4 regions of the Paraburkholderia sp. SECH2 genome follow, and region 4 is predicted to be linked to each of the others. Evidence: predicted binding sites of a transcription regulator. Region 4 holds the regulator's gene; each other region holds the start of a gene.
The links. The regulator HrcA, encoded in region 4, represses chaperone genes, less so after heat shock. The targets are predictions, from matches to a motif close to TTAGCACTCNNNNNNNNNGAGTGCTAA.
Positions count from the first base shown of each region.

Region 1: the regulator HrcA is predicted to act here: its motif matches at 2,499-2,525, upstream of M0D66_RS22565 (co-chaperone GroES).
Region 2: the regulator HrcA is predicted to act here: its motif matches at 1,402-1,428, upstream of rpoH (RNA polymerase sigma factor RpoH).
Region 3: the regulator HrcA is predicted to act here: its motif matches at 2,495-2,521, upstream of groES (co-chaperone GroES).

Region 1 covers NZ_JALPRH010000014.1:105,469-109,649, forward strand. The annotation lists gene M0D66_RS22550 (TauD/TfdA family dioxygenase) at 1-495, shown strand, start outside; gene M0D66_RS22555 (DUF3088 domain-containing protein) at 642-986, opposite strand; gene M0D66_RS22560 (acyl-CoA dehydrogenase family protein) at 1,041-2,201, opposite strand; gene M0D66_RS22565 (co-chaperone GroES) at 2,549-2,839, shown strand; gene groL (chaperonin GroEL) at 2,858-4,181, shown strand, end outside.
Region 2 covers NZ_JALPRH010000008.1:76,555-80,735, forward strand. The annotation lists gene M0D66_RS16040 (nuclear transport factor 2 family protein) at 138-521, opposite strand; gene M0D66_RS16045 (acyloxyacyl hydrolase) at 565-1,128, opposite strand; gene rpoH (RNA polymerase sigma factor RpoH) at 1,492-2,427, shown strand; gene cydP (cytochrome oxidase putative small subunit CydP) at 2,776-3,036, shown strand; gene M0D66_RS16060 (cytochrome ubiquinol oxidase subunit I) at 3,026-4,181, shown strand, end outside.
Region 3 covers NZ_JALPRH010000018.1:107,920-112,100, forward strand. The annotation lists gene cysC (adenylyl-sulfate kinase) at 1-292, shown strand, start outside; gene groL (chaperonin GroEL) at 437-2,077, opposite strand; gene groES (co-chaperone GroES) at 2,132-2,422, opposite strand; gene M0D66_RS25840 (hypothetical protein) at 2,911-3,192, shown strand; gene M0D66_RS25845 (DUF2471 domain-containing protein) at 3,231-3,635, shown strand; gene M0D66_RS25850 (porin) at 3,775-4,181, opposite strand, start outside.
Region 4 covers NZ_JALPRH010000028.1:55,901-60,081, forward strand. The annotation lists gene M0D66_RS31955 (RNA-binding S4 domain-containing protein) at 1-105, opposite strand, end outside; gene hemH (ferrochelatase) at 114-1,184, opposite strand; gene hrcA (heat-inducible transcriptional repressor HrcA) at 1,361-2,380, opposite strand; gene M0D66_RS31970 (NAD kinase) at 2,594-3,496, shown strand; gene recN (DNA repair protein RecN) at 3,591-4,181, shown strand, end outside.

The DNA.
Region 1 (4,181 bases), on a different contig from region 4:
CAGAAGCTGTCCGCGCCGTTGCGCACGTTTGTCGATGGGCTGCGCGGGCTGCACCGCTTTACGCCACCAGCCGGCGCGAGTGGAACGGAAGCGTTTGTCAAAGCCGTCGAACAACGCATTCTCGTTACCGAGCATCCGCTCGTCAGAGTGCATCCGGAAACGGGCGAGCGGGCACTCTATGTGAGCCCGAGTTTCCTGAAGTCGATTGTCGGCGTGACGCCACGCGAAAGCCAGGTGCTGCTCGAACTGCTCTGGGAACATGTGACGCGGCCCGAATTCACCGTGCGCTTCAAATGGGAGGCCGGCAGCGTCGCGTTCTGGGACAACCGCGCGACGGCTCACCTCGCCCCTACGGATATTTTCGATCTCGACTTCGACCGGCAGTTGTATCGCACGACGTTGGTGGGTGATGTGCCGGTTGGCCCGGACGGTGCTCAGTCTGTCGCGATCGAAGGCTCGCCGGTGAGCGCCGCTGCTGCGGTCGCGTTGAACTGAAGCTCACTGTGAATCATTCAACTCTGGCTGCGCGCTCGTCTGCGTCGACGACGCGCAGCTGAGTTTTTCGATTGTCAGTCGGGCCTCAATTTGTTCGGTGAGCGCGTACTGCTATCGCTACGCGAAGCCGACCTCAAGCCGCTGCGTCAATGCACCTTAGGAAAACCGTGACGCTGCGCGAGCAGGTCGAGGATCCGGCGCGTATCGGTTACGAAGCGCTTCTCGCCCAGCGTCTGGGCATCTGCCGGCGCAGGCTGTTCGTCGCCGAAAATCAAAACTGGCAGACTCTGGTGCTCAGCGTCGAGCGCGTCCACGACCGCCGCGCGCGGACGTGGAAACGGCAAGCGGCGAATATCCAGGCGTGCGTTGAGCGCAGGATCGCTCGCGAGCAGACCTTCGATAGGCGCGCCATCAGGACAGATGAAGCGCTCGCCGGGGTGGTTCGGATCGGTGAAGCCCGGCTCCAACAGCAATAACAGATCTCGGCTCATGGCATTCAATCAATGGAAGATGGGTGAAAGGATCGTGGCGTTTTTTCCAGCGTTTCAGAAAACCCGCCCCTCAGTCAGATGCGTGGTCACGCCGTTCAACTCGTAATCGCCAATCACGCGAGCTTTATGCAGCAACGGGTTGTGGCTGAAGATGGTGCGCAGATTGCGCCAGTGACGGTCGAAGTTGTGCGCTCGCCCAGTGGCCGATGCTCCGCCGATTTCAAACAGACGCTCGCCCGCATAGAGGGCCAGCTTGCTGACCACCAGTTGCGTTTTGGCGGTAGCCAAGGACCCTTCCAGCACGAGTTCTTCCGCATTGGCTGCGCCGCTACGGATTGCATTTGCCGAACGGTCCAGCGTGCGTGCGTTTTGCGCGACCAGCGCGTCGATGGATAGACTATGCGCCGCGAGATCGCCCACCACCTGTTGCACGAAACCGTCCTCGCGTGCCGAGGGCGCCGGGCTATGCAGCACCGGGCGACCGTATTGCGTCACGTAGCGCCGCGCATCCGCGAGAATGTTGCGCACGATACCCGCCGCGACCGTGACCAGATGCAATTGCCGCACCGCGCTGCCATGGCGGCCCGCAAGACTCGTATAGCCGCGCGTTGCGATTTCATGGGCAAATACCTGCACGTTGTCGAGCACGAGACTGCCGCTCGCCGTCATGCGTTGACCCATCCCGTCCCAATCGTCGAGCACTTGCAGGCCTTCACGTGAGACCGGGATAACGATTGATACCTTCTCGTCGTTTTCATCCTGCACGTTGATACGCGCGTAGTCGGAGAACGCCGTGCCGGTCGAGTAATATTTTTTGCCCGTTACGCGAAAATGCTCACCGTCGCGCACCAGCTTGGTGACGATTTCGCCGGGCCTGGATGTGCCGAGCTCCGTTGACGCACCTCCAAAGATCGCCCCTTCCCGTACACGCTCGATCTGCGTGTCGTTGAAGGCGGAGCGCGGCGACAGCACCAACTGCTCGGTCAGATCGAAATGAATCCGCAATGCGTGCGCGACATTCGACTCTTCCGCAGCCAGCGTGGCGATCACATGGAAGAGATCTTCCAGCGAACCGCCGAGGCCGCCCCACTCGACCGGAAAACGGAGCACGCCGAGCCCCGATTCGCGAAACAATGCGAAGCGGTCGAACGGCAACTCGCGCCGCACCTCGCGTTGCGCGGCATCTTCGCCGATCGCTTTAGCGAGCGCCGGCAACGCGCTGAGCGCCGCCTAAAGCCGTGCACGTGCTGTGCTTTCCTGAGAGACCTGCATGCCGTCATTCCTTGTATAAGCGCACGGATCAGGCTTGATCCGGCTGATTGTCCTGTGAGCGTGTATCGGCGTCCCAATGGGACGTGCCGATTCGACGGATCAGTATAGGGACGCGGCCCACCTTGCAAAACCAGCGAATCGAGCTATTGATATGCGCGTTTCTGAAATGCCATTCGCCGATAAGGATCGATGAATCCGTTATTGGAGCGTCGCGCGGCATCTTTCTATACTCGATTCCGGTCAGCACTCACCAGCGACGAGTGCCAAATTTCAATCGCGGAAGTCGAACCATGAGCCTACGTCCCTTGCATGACCGCTTGATCGTCAAGCGCCTCGACCAGGAAACCAAAACTGCTTCAGGCATCGTCATTCCGGAAAGCGCCGCCGAAAAGCCAGACCAGGGCGAAGTGATCGCCATTGGGCCGGGCAAGCGCGATAGCGACGGCAAACGCATCGAGCCCGACCTGAAAGTCGGCGAGCGCGTGCTGTTCGGCAAGTACGCCGGCCAGTCGGTCAAAGTCGACGGCAACGAACTGCTCGTGCTGCGCGAAGAAGATGTCGTCGCAGTCGTCACGCAATAACGAACGGAGCATCAAACCATGGCAGCAAAAGAAATTATTTTTAGTGACGTCGCCCGCTCGAAACTCGTAGAAGGCGTCAACATTCTGGCCAACGCGGTCAAGGTCACGCTCGGTCCGAAGGGCCGCAATGTCGTGCTGGAACGCAGCTTCGGCTCGCCGGTGGTGACGAAAGACGGCGTCTCGGTCGCCAAGGAAATCGAATTGCCGGACCGCGTGCAGAACATCGGCGCGCAACTCGTGAAGGAAGTCGCCTCGCGCACCAGCGACGCCGCCGGCGACGGCACCACCACCGCAACCGTGCTCGCACAAGCCATCGTGCGTGAAGGTCAGAAATATGTCGCGGCAGGTCTCAACCCGTTGGACCTGAAACGCGGCATCGACAAAGCGGTGATCGCCGCGATCGACGAGCTGAAGAAGATCAGCAAGCCGACCACGACCAGCAAGGAAATCGCTCAGGTCGCAACGATCTCGGCCAACGGCGAAGAGTCGATCGGCCAGCGTATCGCCGAAGCGATCGACCGGGTCGGCAAGGAAGGCGTCATTACCGTGGAAGACGGCAAGTCGCTCGACGATGAACTCGACGTGGTGGAAGGTCTGCAATTCGATCGTGGCTACCTGTCGCCGTATTTCATCAACGATCAGGACAAGCAGGTTGCCGTGCTCGATAACCCGTTCGTGCTGCTGCACGACAAGAAGGTGTCGAATATCCGCGATCTGCTGCCGATTCTGGAGCAGGTCGCCAAAGCCGGCCGCCCGCTTCTGATCATCGCGGAAGACGTGGAAGGCGAAGCGCTGGCTACGCTCGTGGTCAACAACATTCGCGGCATTCTGAAGACCGTCGCGGTCAAGGCGCCGGGCTTCGGCGACCGCCGCAAGGCCCTGCTCGAAGACATCGCGATTCTGACCGGCGGTCAGGTGATCGCTGAAGAGACCGGCCTGACGCTCGAGAAAGCGACACTGGCGGAACTCGGTCAAGCCAAACGCATCGAGGTGGGCAAGGAGAACACCACGGTTATCGACGGCGCCGGCGACAGCAAGAACATCGAAGCGCGTGTGAAGCAGATCCGCACACAGATCGAGGAAGCAAGCTCCGACTACGACCGCGAAAAACTGCAGGAACGTGTGGCGAAGCTGGCGGGCGGCGTGGCGGTCATCAAGGTGGGCGGCGCGACCGAGATCGAGGTCAAGGAAAAGAAAGACCGTGTCGACGACGCGCTGCACGCCACGCGCGCTGCGGTCGAAGAAGGTATCGTGCCGGGCGGCGGTGTTGCGCTGATCCGCGTGAAGCAGGCCATCAGCGGACTCAGAGGCGTGAACGCCGATCAGGATGCGGGCATCAAGA
Region 2 (4,181 bases), on a different contig from region 4:
CTGCATCAAAACCCGCCTGACCGACCCACCAGGCGGCCAATTCAGCATGAGCGGTGCAACCCGCCTGCTCTTGCCGTTCGAGCGCTCACAAGGCGCTCACCCACTGCGACTGGCGAAACGGAGTGAGCTCAAAAAGCTCACTCGATCGCGCAACGCGTCGCCTGCCAGGCAATCAGACGCCATTGCCCGTCTTCCTGTGTGTGAATCGCCGTGTACGCAATCGGAAACAGCAGCGCGCCATTGTTCGCTTCCATTTCGATCAGCGCGCGCCCCGTGACGACGCAGGTCTCGCGCCCCACCGGCAGCACATCTTGCGACTGCACCTCGATCTGCCGATAGCGGCGGCGCCCAGCGGTAATACCGTCGATGAACTGTCGCTTCGTTTCGCGCTTGCCGTTCGTATGGACATAGCTCACGTTGTCCGCGAGCAGCGCATCGAGCGACTGCCCGTCGCCGTCGACCATCGCACGGAAGCGCTCGCGCTCGAGCCCGCGAATCGCTTCGATTATCTTTGCCGCCATTGCTCAGCCCCTTGCACCGGTGAGCCGAACGTGGCCACGGTCGTCAGAAGTTATATTGCAAATATAGCTGGTGGAAATTTATACCAGGATTCGGCTCTTTGATACCGCCATTGGAAATATGCTGGAAGCGGTAGCCCGCCTCGTACTGCTGGTGACTGCCGAATTGCAGGCCAACTCCCGCCATGGGGGCGAACTGGAACGCAGTCGCGAGTGTGAGGTCAGTAGAAATTCTCGGGCTCGACAGGAGGCGGATACCGGCACCTGCTTCGATGTAAGGGCGAATCGCACCCGCTCCGTCGATGAAGCGAATGATAGGCGTCACACCGATCTCGCCGATGTTCTCGTGCACATTGCCTTCGTCGGTGTGCCACCAGGCCACATGCGCTTCGCCGATCAGCGAAAAGTGCCAATCGCCGATCTGCCACCACGTCAGATTCGGATCCCAGACCAGGCCGAGATCGAGTTTTTTAATGTGGTGATCTCCGAGACCGCCGGCGATCTGCACGCCGAACTGGTCGGCTGCCGCCACTCCGGAGCAGGCAAGTAGCAAAGCCGCCGACACACCTTTTAGAGCCAGACCACGCCAAACATTTTTTTTGTTGTTCATCGAACACCCGACCTAGTCGAACGCTGATTACCTTCGAATTGTTCCGCCTATTCTAAAGACAATCCTGATTTCGTGGATTGTCTGAAGAATGTTGAATTTCCGCAATTAGTCACTTCGGTTTTAGAAAAAGTCGGTCACTTATAAGACCGAAAGGAATGTGTTAGGTAAATTCTACGGCGCACACGCACTTGCCGACAGAGCCCTCCATGGCTATCAAAACCTAAATTTCAATAGGAATTTACGGAACTTGGATGCCCCTACGGCCTCTAAGTATTAGCACTCGGCAAATCAGAGTGCTAACATCCAACGCTGGAGTCGTTTTAACTGAACACGCTTTTGTCTGATTCCAAAGGAGTTTCCTACGTGAGCCATGCAATGACCCTTCCGAGTACTTTGAGCCCGTCGTCGGCTAAGGCCGCTTCGGCAGGTGCGCTGGCGCTCTCGCATTCCTCGCTGCTGCCCGGTCAACTGGGCAATATCGACGCCTACATCCAGGCCGTAAATCGGATTCCGATGCTGACGCCGGCGGAAGAACGCCAGTTCGCCACCGAATTTCGCGAGCAGGACAACCTTGGGTCCGCACGCCGTCTCGTCCTGTCGCACCTGCGGCTGGTCGTATCGATCGCGCGCAATTACCTTGGTTATGGACTGCCGCATGCCGACCTGATCCAGGAAGGCAATATTGGCCTGATGAAGGCCGTGAAGCGCTTTGACCCCGAGCAAAACGTGCGCCTCGTGTCGTACGCCATGCACTGGATCAAGGCTGAGATCCACGAATACATTCTGCGTAACTGGCGGATGGTGAAGGTCGCCACCACCAAGGCGCAGCGCAAGCTGTTCTTCAACCTGCGCAGCCACAAGCAGGGTCTCGGCGCATTCACGCCGGACGAGATCGAAGGTCTCGCCAAAGAGCTGAACGTGAAGCGTGAAGAAGTGGCCGAGATGGAAACGCGCTTGTCCGGCGGCGATATCGCGCTGGAAGGTCAGGTCGAAGACGGCGAAGAGTCGTACGCGCCGATCGCCTACCTCGCCGACTCGCATAGCGAGCCGACAGCCGTGCTGGCTTCGCGTCAGCGCGACAAGCTGCAAAGCGACGGTATCGCGAGCGCGCTGGACGCACTAGACGCCCGCAGCCGCCGCATCATCGAGGCTCGCTGGCTGAAGGTGGAAGACGACGGTTCGGGCGGCTCGACGCTGCACGAACTGGCCGACGAGTTCGGCGTGTCGGCCGAACGCATCCGCCAGATCGAGGCAAGCGCAATGAAGAAAATGCGCGGCGCGTTGACTGAATATGCGTAACACTTAAAGCTTGAGTCGTGCCGGCTCGTCTGGCGCGCGCTGTTTAGCTGCAAAGCCCTGCCCTCGCAAGAAGGCAGGGCTTTTTTGTGCCCACTCGACAATGCCAGCGCTCGATCGAAGACGCACGCGCACTCACTCAAGAACATGCCCACCAAACACGTGTTTCTTGACGTATCACAAGCCCCATAGCAATACTGTCCAGACGGCGTGACGTTCGCGACCCAATGCCGCAGTGCCGAACTTACGCGCACTAGGTCATTGCTCCTAGAATCGGGATGAACTCGCCAGGCCTCCGAACCGGCCTGGATCCAGCCGGTTAAACCGGTGTGAAGTTGCCTTCTACCGATCATGACCATAGCCCTGAATCGCCATAGCACCCCTCGCTCGAGCCTGCGAAAACGGCTCGCCGCCTGGGCGCGCGGTCCGACGCTGGCGCGGGATATCGCCATCGTCCTCACCATCAAATTCGCATTACTGATGGTGCTCAAGTACGCGTTCTTCAATCATCCGCAGGCGGAGCATATGTCGCTGCCGCCTGAACAAGTCGCGCAGGCGCTGCTGTCCGTGCCTGCCTCGCATCCGTCCCAAGGTGGTCAACATGCCCGTTAGCGAAGTCGTAGAACTGTCGCGCCTCCAGTTCGCCATCACGGCGCTTTATCACTTTCTGTTCGTGCCGCTCACGCTCGGTCTGTCCTGGTTGCTGGTCATCATGGAGTCCGTCTATGTGATGACCGGCAAGCAGATCTACAAAGACATGACCCAGTTCTGGGGCAAGCTGTTCGGCATCAACTTTGCGATGGGGGTCACCACCGGCCTCACGCTGGAATTCCAGTTCGGCACCAACTGGTCGTACTACTCGCACTATGTCGGCGACATCTTCGGCGTGCCGCTGGCCGTTGAAGGGTTGATGGCGTTCTTCCTCGAGTCGACCTTCGTCGGCCTCTTCTTCTTCGGATGGAAGCGGCTCTCGAAAGTGCAGCACGTAAGCGTCACGTTCCTCGTCGCGCTCGGCTCGAATCTGTCGGCGCTGTGGATTCTGGTGGCCAACGGCTGGATGAATAATCCGGTCGGCGCTACCTTCAACTACCAGACCATGCGCATGGAACTCGACAGCATCTTCTCGGTGCTATTCAATCCGGTCGCGCAGGTGAAGTTCGTGCACACCGTATCGGCCGGTTATGTGACCGCTTCGATGTTCGTGCTCGGTGTGTCGTCGTGGTATCTGTTGAAGCGCCGCGACACCGAATTCGCTTTGCGCTCGTTCGCCATTGCCGCCGGCTTCGGCCTGGCCTCGACACTGTGCGTGATCGTGCTCGGCGACGAATCCGGCTACCGCACCGGTGAAGTTCAGCAGGTCAAGCTGGCCGCCATCGAATCCGAATGGGAGACGGCACCCGCACCCGCGCCCTTCACGATCATCGGCATTCCGAACCAGAAGGAAGAACGCACTGACTATGCGATCCGCATTCCGTATGCGCTCGGCCTCATCGCCACGCGCTCGATCGACGAACCGGTGGTCGGCCTGAAAGAACTGATGGCGCAAAACGAAGTGCGCATCAAGAACGGCATGCTCGCCTATGCCGCGCTGCAACGGCTTAAACAGGGCGACGCCACGGACGAAGTCAAAGCCGCCTTCGACGCGCACAAAGAAGACCTCGGCTACGGCCTGATGCTCAAGCAGTTCACCCCGAACGTCACCGACGCCACGCCGGATCAGATCGTGCAGGCCGCCAAGAAGACGATTCCGCCAGTGG
Region 3 (4,181 bases), on a different contig from region 4:
TGAAGACAGAGCGATGGCGCGCGAAATTATTGGCGCCGGTAACTTCATCGAGACTTATCTTTCCGCCTCGGTCGATACATGCGCCGATCGTGATCCGAAAGGTCTTTACGCCAAAGCCCGAGCCGGAGAAATCGCGTCGTTTACTGGCGTATCAGCAGCCTATGAAGCGCCGGCCGATCCTGAATTGAAAATAGACACCGCAGCGCTGACGCCGGCTGAAAGCGTGGCGAATATATTTACCTACTTGCGCGATAACCACCTCACGAATCTCGCTTGCGTGGAGCGCTCGTAATACCGGATCGCCTAACCGCTTGCCCCAGAACAAAAAACCCGCATTTCTGCGGGTTTTTTGTTCTGGGAAGTACGCCTCGCGACGCACCTCCCCATGTGTTTCCAACTGAGCCTCAAACGAGGCCAAGTGAGGCTCAATCGGAAATTACATGTCCATGCCCATGCCGCCCATGCCGCCGGGCATACCGCCGCCCATCGGAGCATCTTCCTTCGGCAGTTCGCAAACAGCTGCGTCGGTGGTCAACAGCAGGCCAGCGACCGAAGCTGCGTTTTGCAGCGCCGTGCGCGTCACCTTCGTCGGGTCCACGACACCTGCGTCAACCAGGTCGACGTACTCGCCGGTTGCAGCGTTGTAGCCGTAGTTGCCCGTACCAGCAGCAACAGCTGCCACCACGACGCTGGCTTCTTCGCCACCGTTCGTGACGATCTGACGCAGCGGCTCTTCCATCGCGCGCAGCACGATCTTGATACCTGCGTCCTGATCGGCGTTAGCGCCCTTCAGACCAGCGATTGCCGTACGTGCACGGATCAGTGCGACGCCGCCGCCAGCAACGATGCCTTCTTCCACAGCTGCGCGCGTTGCGTGCAGTGCGTCTTCGACACGTGCCTTCTTTTCCTTCATTTCGACTTCGGTCGCAGCACCGACCTTGATCACTGCAACACCGCCAGCCAGCTTGGCCACGCGTTCTTGCAGCTTTTCACGGTCGTAGTCCGACGTAGCTTCTTCGATTTGCGTGCGAACTTGCTTCACACGTGCTTCGATGGTTGCTGCTTCGCCAGCGCCGTCGATGATCGTCGTGTTTTCCTTGCCCACTTCGATGCGCTTCGCTTGACCCAGTTCAGCCAGCGTTGCCTTTTCGAGCGTCAGGCCGGTTTCTTCAGCGATGACTTGACCGCCGGTCAGGATCGCGATGTCTTCCAGCATGGCCTTACGACGATCGCCGAAGCCCGGAGCCTTGACAGCAACAGTCTTCAGGATGCCGCGGATGTTGTTCACAACCAGCGTAGCCAGCGCTTCGCCTTCGACGTCTTCTGCGATGATCAGCAGCGGACGGCCAGCCTTAGCGACTTGCTCGAGGACCGGGAGGAGGTCACGAATGTTCGAAACCTTCTTGTCGTGCAGCAGCACGAACGGGTTTTCGAGCACAGCAACTTGCTTGTCCGGGTTGTTGATGAAGTACGGCGACAGGTAGCCGCGGTCGAATTGCATACCTTCGACAACGTCCAGTTCGTCTTGCAACGACTTGCCGTCTTCAACGGTGATGACGCCTTCCTTGCCAACCTTGTCCATCGCTTCAGCGATACGGTCGCCGATCGACGAGTCGCTGTTTGCCGAGATCGAACCGACTTGAGCGATTTCCTTGTTGGTCGTGCACGGCTTGCTGATCTTGCGCAGTTCTTCGATCGCTGCGAACACAGCCTTGTCGATACCGCGCTTCAGGTCCATCGGGTTCATGCCCGATGCAACGTACTTCATGCCTTCGCGGACGATCGACTGAGCCAGAACCGTTGCGGTCGTGGTGCCGTCACCTGCGTTGTCGCTGGTCTTGGAAGCAACTTCCTTGACCATTTGTGCGCCCATGTTCTGGAGCTTGTCTTTCAGTTCGATCTCTTTCGCGACCGAAACACCATCCTTCGTGACCGTCGGGCCGCCGAAGCTGCGTTCCAGGACAACGTTGCGACCCTTCGGGCCCAGCGTGACCTTCACAGCGTTCGCGAGGATGTTCACGCCTTCAACCATCTTGGCACGGGCGGAATCACCGAATACGACGTCTTTAGCTGCCATCTTCTAACTCCTTGAATTCTTTGGGATATGACCGGGAAAAGTAGCGACTGGCGCTTACTTCTGCACCACGGCCATGATGTCTTCTTCGCGCATCACGAGCAGTTCGTTGCCGTCGACCTTGACGGTCTGGCCTGCATACTTGCCGAACAGGACGCGGTCACCAACTTTCACGTCGAGGGCGATTTGTGCGCCTTTGTCGTCACGCTTGCCCGGGCCGACTGCCAGAATTTCGCCTTGATCCGGCTTTTCTGCTGCGGCTTCGGGGATCACGATGCCCGACGCGGTCTTGGTTTCTTGATCCAGACGTTTGACGATCACGCGATCATGCAAAGGACGAAGGTTCATACATACTCCTCTCTTGATTGAGACTGAAGAACGCTGAGAAAACCCGGCTGGCTGAGCCAACCGGCGATGTTGTTAGCACTCTCGTGCAGCGAGTGCTAATTATATGGACGGGTGGTGACAAATTCAAGAAGGGATGTCGCTTTGACAGTTGACGATGTCGACATTCGCTCACGCCTGAACCTTGCACCGCAGCGAAAACTGAAGATGCCTGAAGGATCACCTTTAAATACAGCAGGTTATCCGTGCGCACTCGCCGCCATCAGGTTGCGCGCTGCGCGCTTCCGGACGGCTATTCCTCAGCTACGTACGCGAAATATGTGCGTAATCCCTGGACCAGGGAAATCCCTTGACCCGCCGGCAATCGAAATATCTCGCTCCAACTCGGACACGATGGCCGTTCGGCTAATGGAGTAGACCTGCAAATTGACTTGCATCCCGATCAAATACTGTATAAATTTACAGTACTGTGTTTACATACAGGACCGGTCATGAACCAGCTCATCCGCATCTTGAACGACGGTGATCGCGAAACGCTTGCGTGGTTGCGCAAGCATGTCGGAGACGTACGCGTGGCTGACGCGGCGCGACATCTGGGAGGCAACGGCAAACCCTATCTATCAGCGGTGTGCCGCTACCTCGGCGTACGTCCACCAACGCCTCATCAACATGTCCGGCCTGTTGAAGACTGCACGGTCGGCGACAACTATCTTGCCCAGATCCGCCAGTTATTGGCACAGCGAAACCAGGCGTTGTTGAAGCATCAGATTTGATGCTGCGAATTGCGGCGAGTCCTCAGGAAAATAACAGTATGAATAACGACTCCGCTCTTGATATGGATGTCCAAGACATCAATCCTGTCGCCCTCGAACGCGCACTTCGCAGCGCGTCGCTCGACCTCCAGCAGATCATTGCCACGGTCGCAGGTCGTCACCTCGACAGTGGCCGTCGCCGTTACTCAAGCAGCGCGCAATTGCCGACCTGGCGCACGCTGCTGACAATCGACGAACAGGTCTTTGAGAATCGGGGCTTCCAGGCGCGGCACAGCGAGGCAGTGCGCTCTACGTTTATCCGATTTGAGGACAGTCGTTTGTCCGGAATGGATTTCGACGAACCCGTCGACTGGCGACGTGACGACGACAACTTGCCAGCCGTGTACCTGCTCGTGCGCGCATTGGTACAGGCCGACGCTACCCATGCGGCCGCTCAGGACTAATGCGCCGATTCAACTTTGAACTCCCGATCTGCGCCCAGCCGCCATCGAAAAAATAAGGTTTCAATATCGCCGATCCAGAGTTCTGTCGAGCAAACAAAAAAGCCCGCATCACGCGGGCTTTCTTTAGTGCATCTATCGATTAGAACTTGTGGCGAATGCCAACAGTCACAGTAGCCTGCTTGTTGGAACCCGAGTCGCCGGTTGCCGAGCCGATAACAGCAACAGCGGCCGTACCCGACGAGTCTTGTGTTCCCGATGCGGTCGTGTAGCCAGCAAATGCGTAGACATCCGTACGCTTGCTAAGCGAGTAGTCCGCTGCAACAGCGAACTGGTTGTACTTTGCCGACGAATTGCCGCTCGACTTCATGTACACGTAGCCAATCTCGGTCTGCAGCGGCGCCGATACCTGCCACACTGCGTACACCGAACCCGTGTTGTACTTTTCCGTCTGCGTGAATGTCGAGCTGGCGTCTGCAGTGTATTCGGCATGGCTGAAGTAGCCGCCCAGGGTCACCGAGCCGAACACGTAGTTGCCGCCGATACGGG
Region 4 (4,181 bases):
GACGGCATCCGCCGCGAGCGAGCGTGTCTTGAAGAAGCGCGCCGCCCAAAGCCATTTGTCGATGCGCAGCTTCGCGCCCGGTTCGGTTGAAATCCTGTAGTTCATGAGCCTGCTTAAGCCCCAGTCGTGTGCGGCACCGGCACTGCTTGCACGGGCCAGCCCTGCAGATTCTGCGCGACGATCTCGCCAAGCGCGGCAATCCACGGCTGCGAGGCGTTCAGGCAGGGAATCCGATGAAACTCCTTGCCGCCCGCCTGCAGGAACTCGTCGCGCACCTCCATGCCGATTTCTTCGATCGTTTCAAGGCAGTCGGCGGTAAAACCCGGACAGAACACGTCGGCACGCCGCACGCCCGCCGAGCCCAATTCCTTCAGCGTGGGCGCGGTGTACGGCTGCAACCACTCGGCCTTGCCGAAGCGCGACTGAAACGTGACGCGGCATTCCACCTGCGTCAATCCCAGCGCCTGCGTCAACAACGCGCCGGTCTGCTGGCATTGCTCGTGGTACGGATCGCCGAGATCCATCGTGCGCTTGGGCACGCCGTGGAAGCTCAGCACCAGCTTGTCGCCCGCCGCGAAATCCGGCCGGCCGTGCTGATGCCAGTAGTGGTGCACCTGAGCGGCGAGCGCGGCGATATACGCCGGATGATCGGCGTACTGCCGCACCGTGCGGATTTCCGGCTGATTGCGCATGCGCTTCAAGGCCGAAAAGGCGTCGTCGAAAGCCGTGGCCGTGGTCGACGACGAGTATTGCGGATACATGGGCATCAGCAGCACGCGCTCGGCGCCCGCCAGCTTGAGCTGGTTCAGCATGGCCGGAATGCCCGGCGTGCCATAGCGCATCGCGTAGTCGACCAGTACCGTGTAGTCGTTCAATTGCAGCAGATGGCGCAAACCCTCCACCTGCTTCTCGGTGAAGACACGCAGTGGCGAGCCTTCCGGCATCCACACGGCCGCGTACTTCTTCGCCGACGCGGGGCTCCGGAACGGCAAAATCAACGTGCGCAGGATCACCTGCCACAGCAGCGCCGGAATTTCGACCACACGCGGATCGGACAGGAACTGCGCAAGATAGCGCCGGACCGCACGCGGCGTCGGCGCGTCGGGCGTGCCGAGATTGATCAGCAACACGGCGACACGGTGTGACGTGGCGTTCTGTGATGGCCGCTCGAGGTCGAAGCGCATAGGCAGCAGGGATAACCGCTTGGGGCGGAGAGTCGGTTCAGGTGGAATTCATTATAGCGGCGCGGTCCATTGCAAGGTCCGCCAGGGCCCCCTGGCCATTCGGCCAATTGGCAAGCCGCGCGCCGTCGCGCATTATTTGCAGCATGAGATGTGCCGCAGCCAACGGTGACCGCAGGTTACTGCTGGCTGAGCGTCAGGGAAAGCAGCCGCGCAGTGATGTCCACGATTGGGATCACGCGGTTGTAAGCCATGCGGGTCGGCCCGATCACGCCGAGCGTGCCGACAATCTTGCCGTTCACCTCATAAGGCGCGGTGACGACGCTCATTTCCTCGATCGGCACGAGATTCGACTCGCCGCCAATGAAAATCTGCACGCCCGCGGCGTGACTCGACACGTCGAGCAACTGAAGGAGACTGGTCTTTTGGTCGAATACATCGAACAGCTTGCGCAAGCGCGCCATGTCCGACGACAGGTCGGCGACTTCGAGCAGGTTGCGCTCGCCGGAAATCAGCACGGTCTCGCCGGTGTCGGACTCATCCGTGCTGGCCGTGACCGCGGCGTGCATCAGCGTGGTCATGTCGCCGCGCAATTCGTCGATTTCTTCGCGCAGGCGGCGGCGCACGTCGTCGAACGAGAGGCCCGCGAAGTGCGCGTTGATGTAATTGGAGGCTTCCACCAGCTGCGACGGCGAAAAGTCGCGCTGGGTGGCCATGATGCGGTTCTGTACGTCGCCCTCGGGCGTCACGATGATCAGCAGGATGCGCTTGTCCGACAGGCGCATGAATTCGATCTGCTTGAACACGTGGCTGCGGCGCGGCGTGAGCACCACGCCGGCGAACTGCGACAGATTGGACAGCACACTAGCCGCTGCGGCGACGACTTTCTGCGGTTCGCCCGCCTGCAGCGTAGTCTTGACGATACGCATCACCGCTTCTTCGTCCGCGGCGGATTCCACCGTCAGCATGGTGTCGACGAACAGCCGGTAGCCGCGCGGCGTCGGGATCCGGCCCGCCGACGTATGCGGACTGATTACGAGCCCCAGGTCCTCGAGATCGGACATCACGTTGCGGATCGTGGCCGGGCTCAGTTCGAGGCCGGAGTAGCGTGACAACGTGCGCGAGCCGACCGGCTGACCTTCGGCGATGTAGCGCTCGATCAGCGTTTTGAGGAGGGTTTGTGCGCGGGGATCTAGCATGACGGAAAATTTTAGCTCAATGGCGCGGCTACAGCGAGCGCTAACGGCGCCAACCCCTGACTATCGCGCCGCCGGTTGGCGGGGCAGCGCCTGTCATCAATGTTTCACCATTCTAACGATAATCCTCCAATGCGCTGGCAGCCCGTTTGCGCAGGCCCGTCACCGGGTCTGTCTGCGGTTCTTTTCAGGCCCTACCTATGGTGTAATGCCGGCATGCAAGTGACCAGCCAGTTCAAGACCGTCGCGCTCGTCGGGCGCAACAATACGCCGGGCATCGGCGAGCCGCTGACCGCGCTCGCCTCGTGCATCGCGAAGCGCGGCTTCGAGGTCGTATTCGAAGCCGACACCGCCGCCGAAATCGGCGTCACCGACTATCCGGCGCTACGCCCCGCCGAGATCGGCGCGCGCGCCGACGTTGCCGTGGTGCTAGGCGGCGACGGCACGATGCTAGGCATTGGCCGCCAGCTTGCGCCCTACCGCACGCCGCTGATCGGCATCAACCACGGCCGCCTGGGCTTCATTACCGACATTCCGATCTCCGACATGCGCGAGATCGTGCCGCAAATGCTCTCGGGTAACTTCGAGCGCGAAGAGCGCATGTTGCTCGAGGCGCGCATCATGCGCGACGGCGCCCCGATCTATCACGCGCTTGCCTTCAACGATGTGGTGGTCAACCGCAGCGGTTTCTCGGGGATGGCGGAACTGCATGTCTCGGTGGACGGGCGCTTCATGTACAACCAGCGCTCGGACGGCCTGATCGTCGCCACGCCAACGGGTTCGACCGCCTACGCGTTGTCTTCGCAGGGGCCGATCCTGCATCCGCAACTACAAGGCATCGTGCTGGTGCCGATCGCGCCGCATGCGTTGTCGAACCGGCCAATCGTGCTGCCGGACGACTCGAAGGTGAGCATCCAGATCGTCTCGGGCCGCGAAGTAAACGTCAACTTCGACATGCAGTCGTTCACTTCGCTGGAATTGGGCGACACGATCGAAGTGCGCCGCTCGCGCCATACGGTGCCGATGCTGCACCCGGTCGGTTACAGCCATTTCGCCACGCTGCGCAAGAAACTGCACTGGAACGAATACCCGTCGCACGAAGAAGATACCAAGCCCTGAGCGGTCCCCGAGCGCCGGAATGCCGGACCGCCGGGCTATCGGAACACGAACGCCGCTGCCGAACCCTGAATCTCAAGCTCACCAGACGACCTCCATGCTTCGCCACCTCTCGATACGCGACTTCGTCATCGTCGCCGCGCTCGACCTCGAATTCGATAGCGGCTTTACCGTTTTCTCAGGCGAAACAGGCGCCGGCAAGTCGATCCTGATCGACGCGCTGGCCCTCGCGCTCGGCGCCCGCGCCGATGCAAGCGTGGTGCGCACCGGCGAGAGCCGCGCCGACATCACCGCGGAATTCGAGACGCATGCGCCAGTCGAGCAATGGCTCGACGAGCAGGCGCTCGGCACGACCGCCGACGACGGCCATCACGGCAGCACCGTCATGCTGCGTCGCGTGGTGGACGCAAATGGCCGCTCGCGCGCGTTCATCAACGGCACGGCGGCAACGCTCGCGCAGTTGCGCGAAGTCGGCGAGATGCTGGTGGATATTCACGGGCAGCATGCGCACCAGTTGCTGATGCGTCCGGACGCGCAGCGCGAACTGTTCGACACCCACGCCGGCCTCACGGAAACCGCGGTAGCCGTCACGCGTGCATGGCGGTCGTGGCGCGACAAGGTTCAGGCCATCGAGCATGCGCAAACGCGCGACCGCGAGCTGCAACTGGAGCGCGAGCGTCTCGCCTGG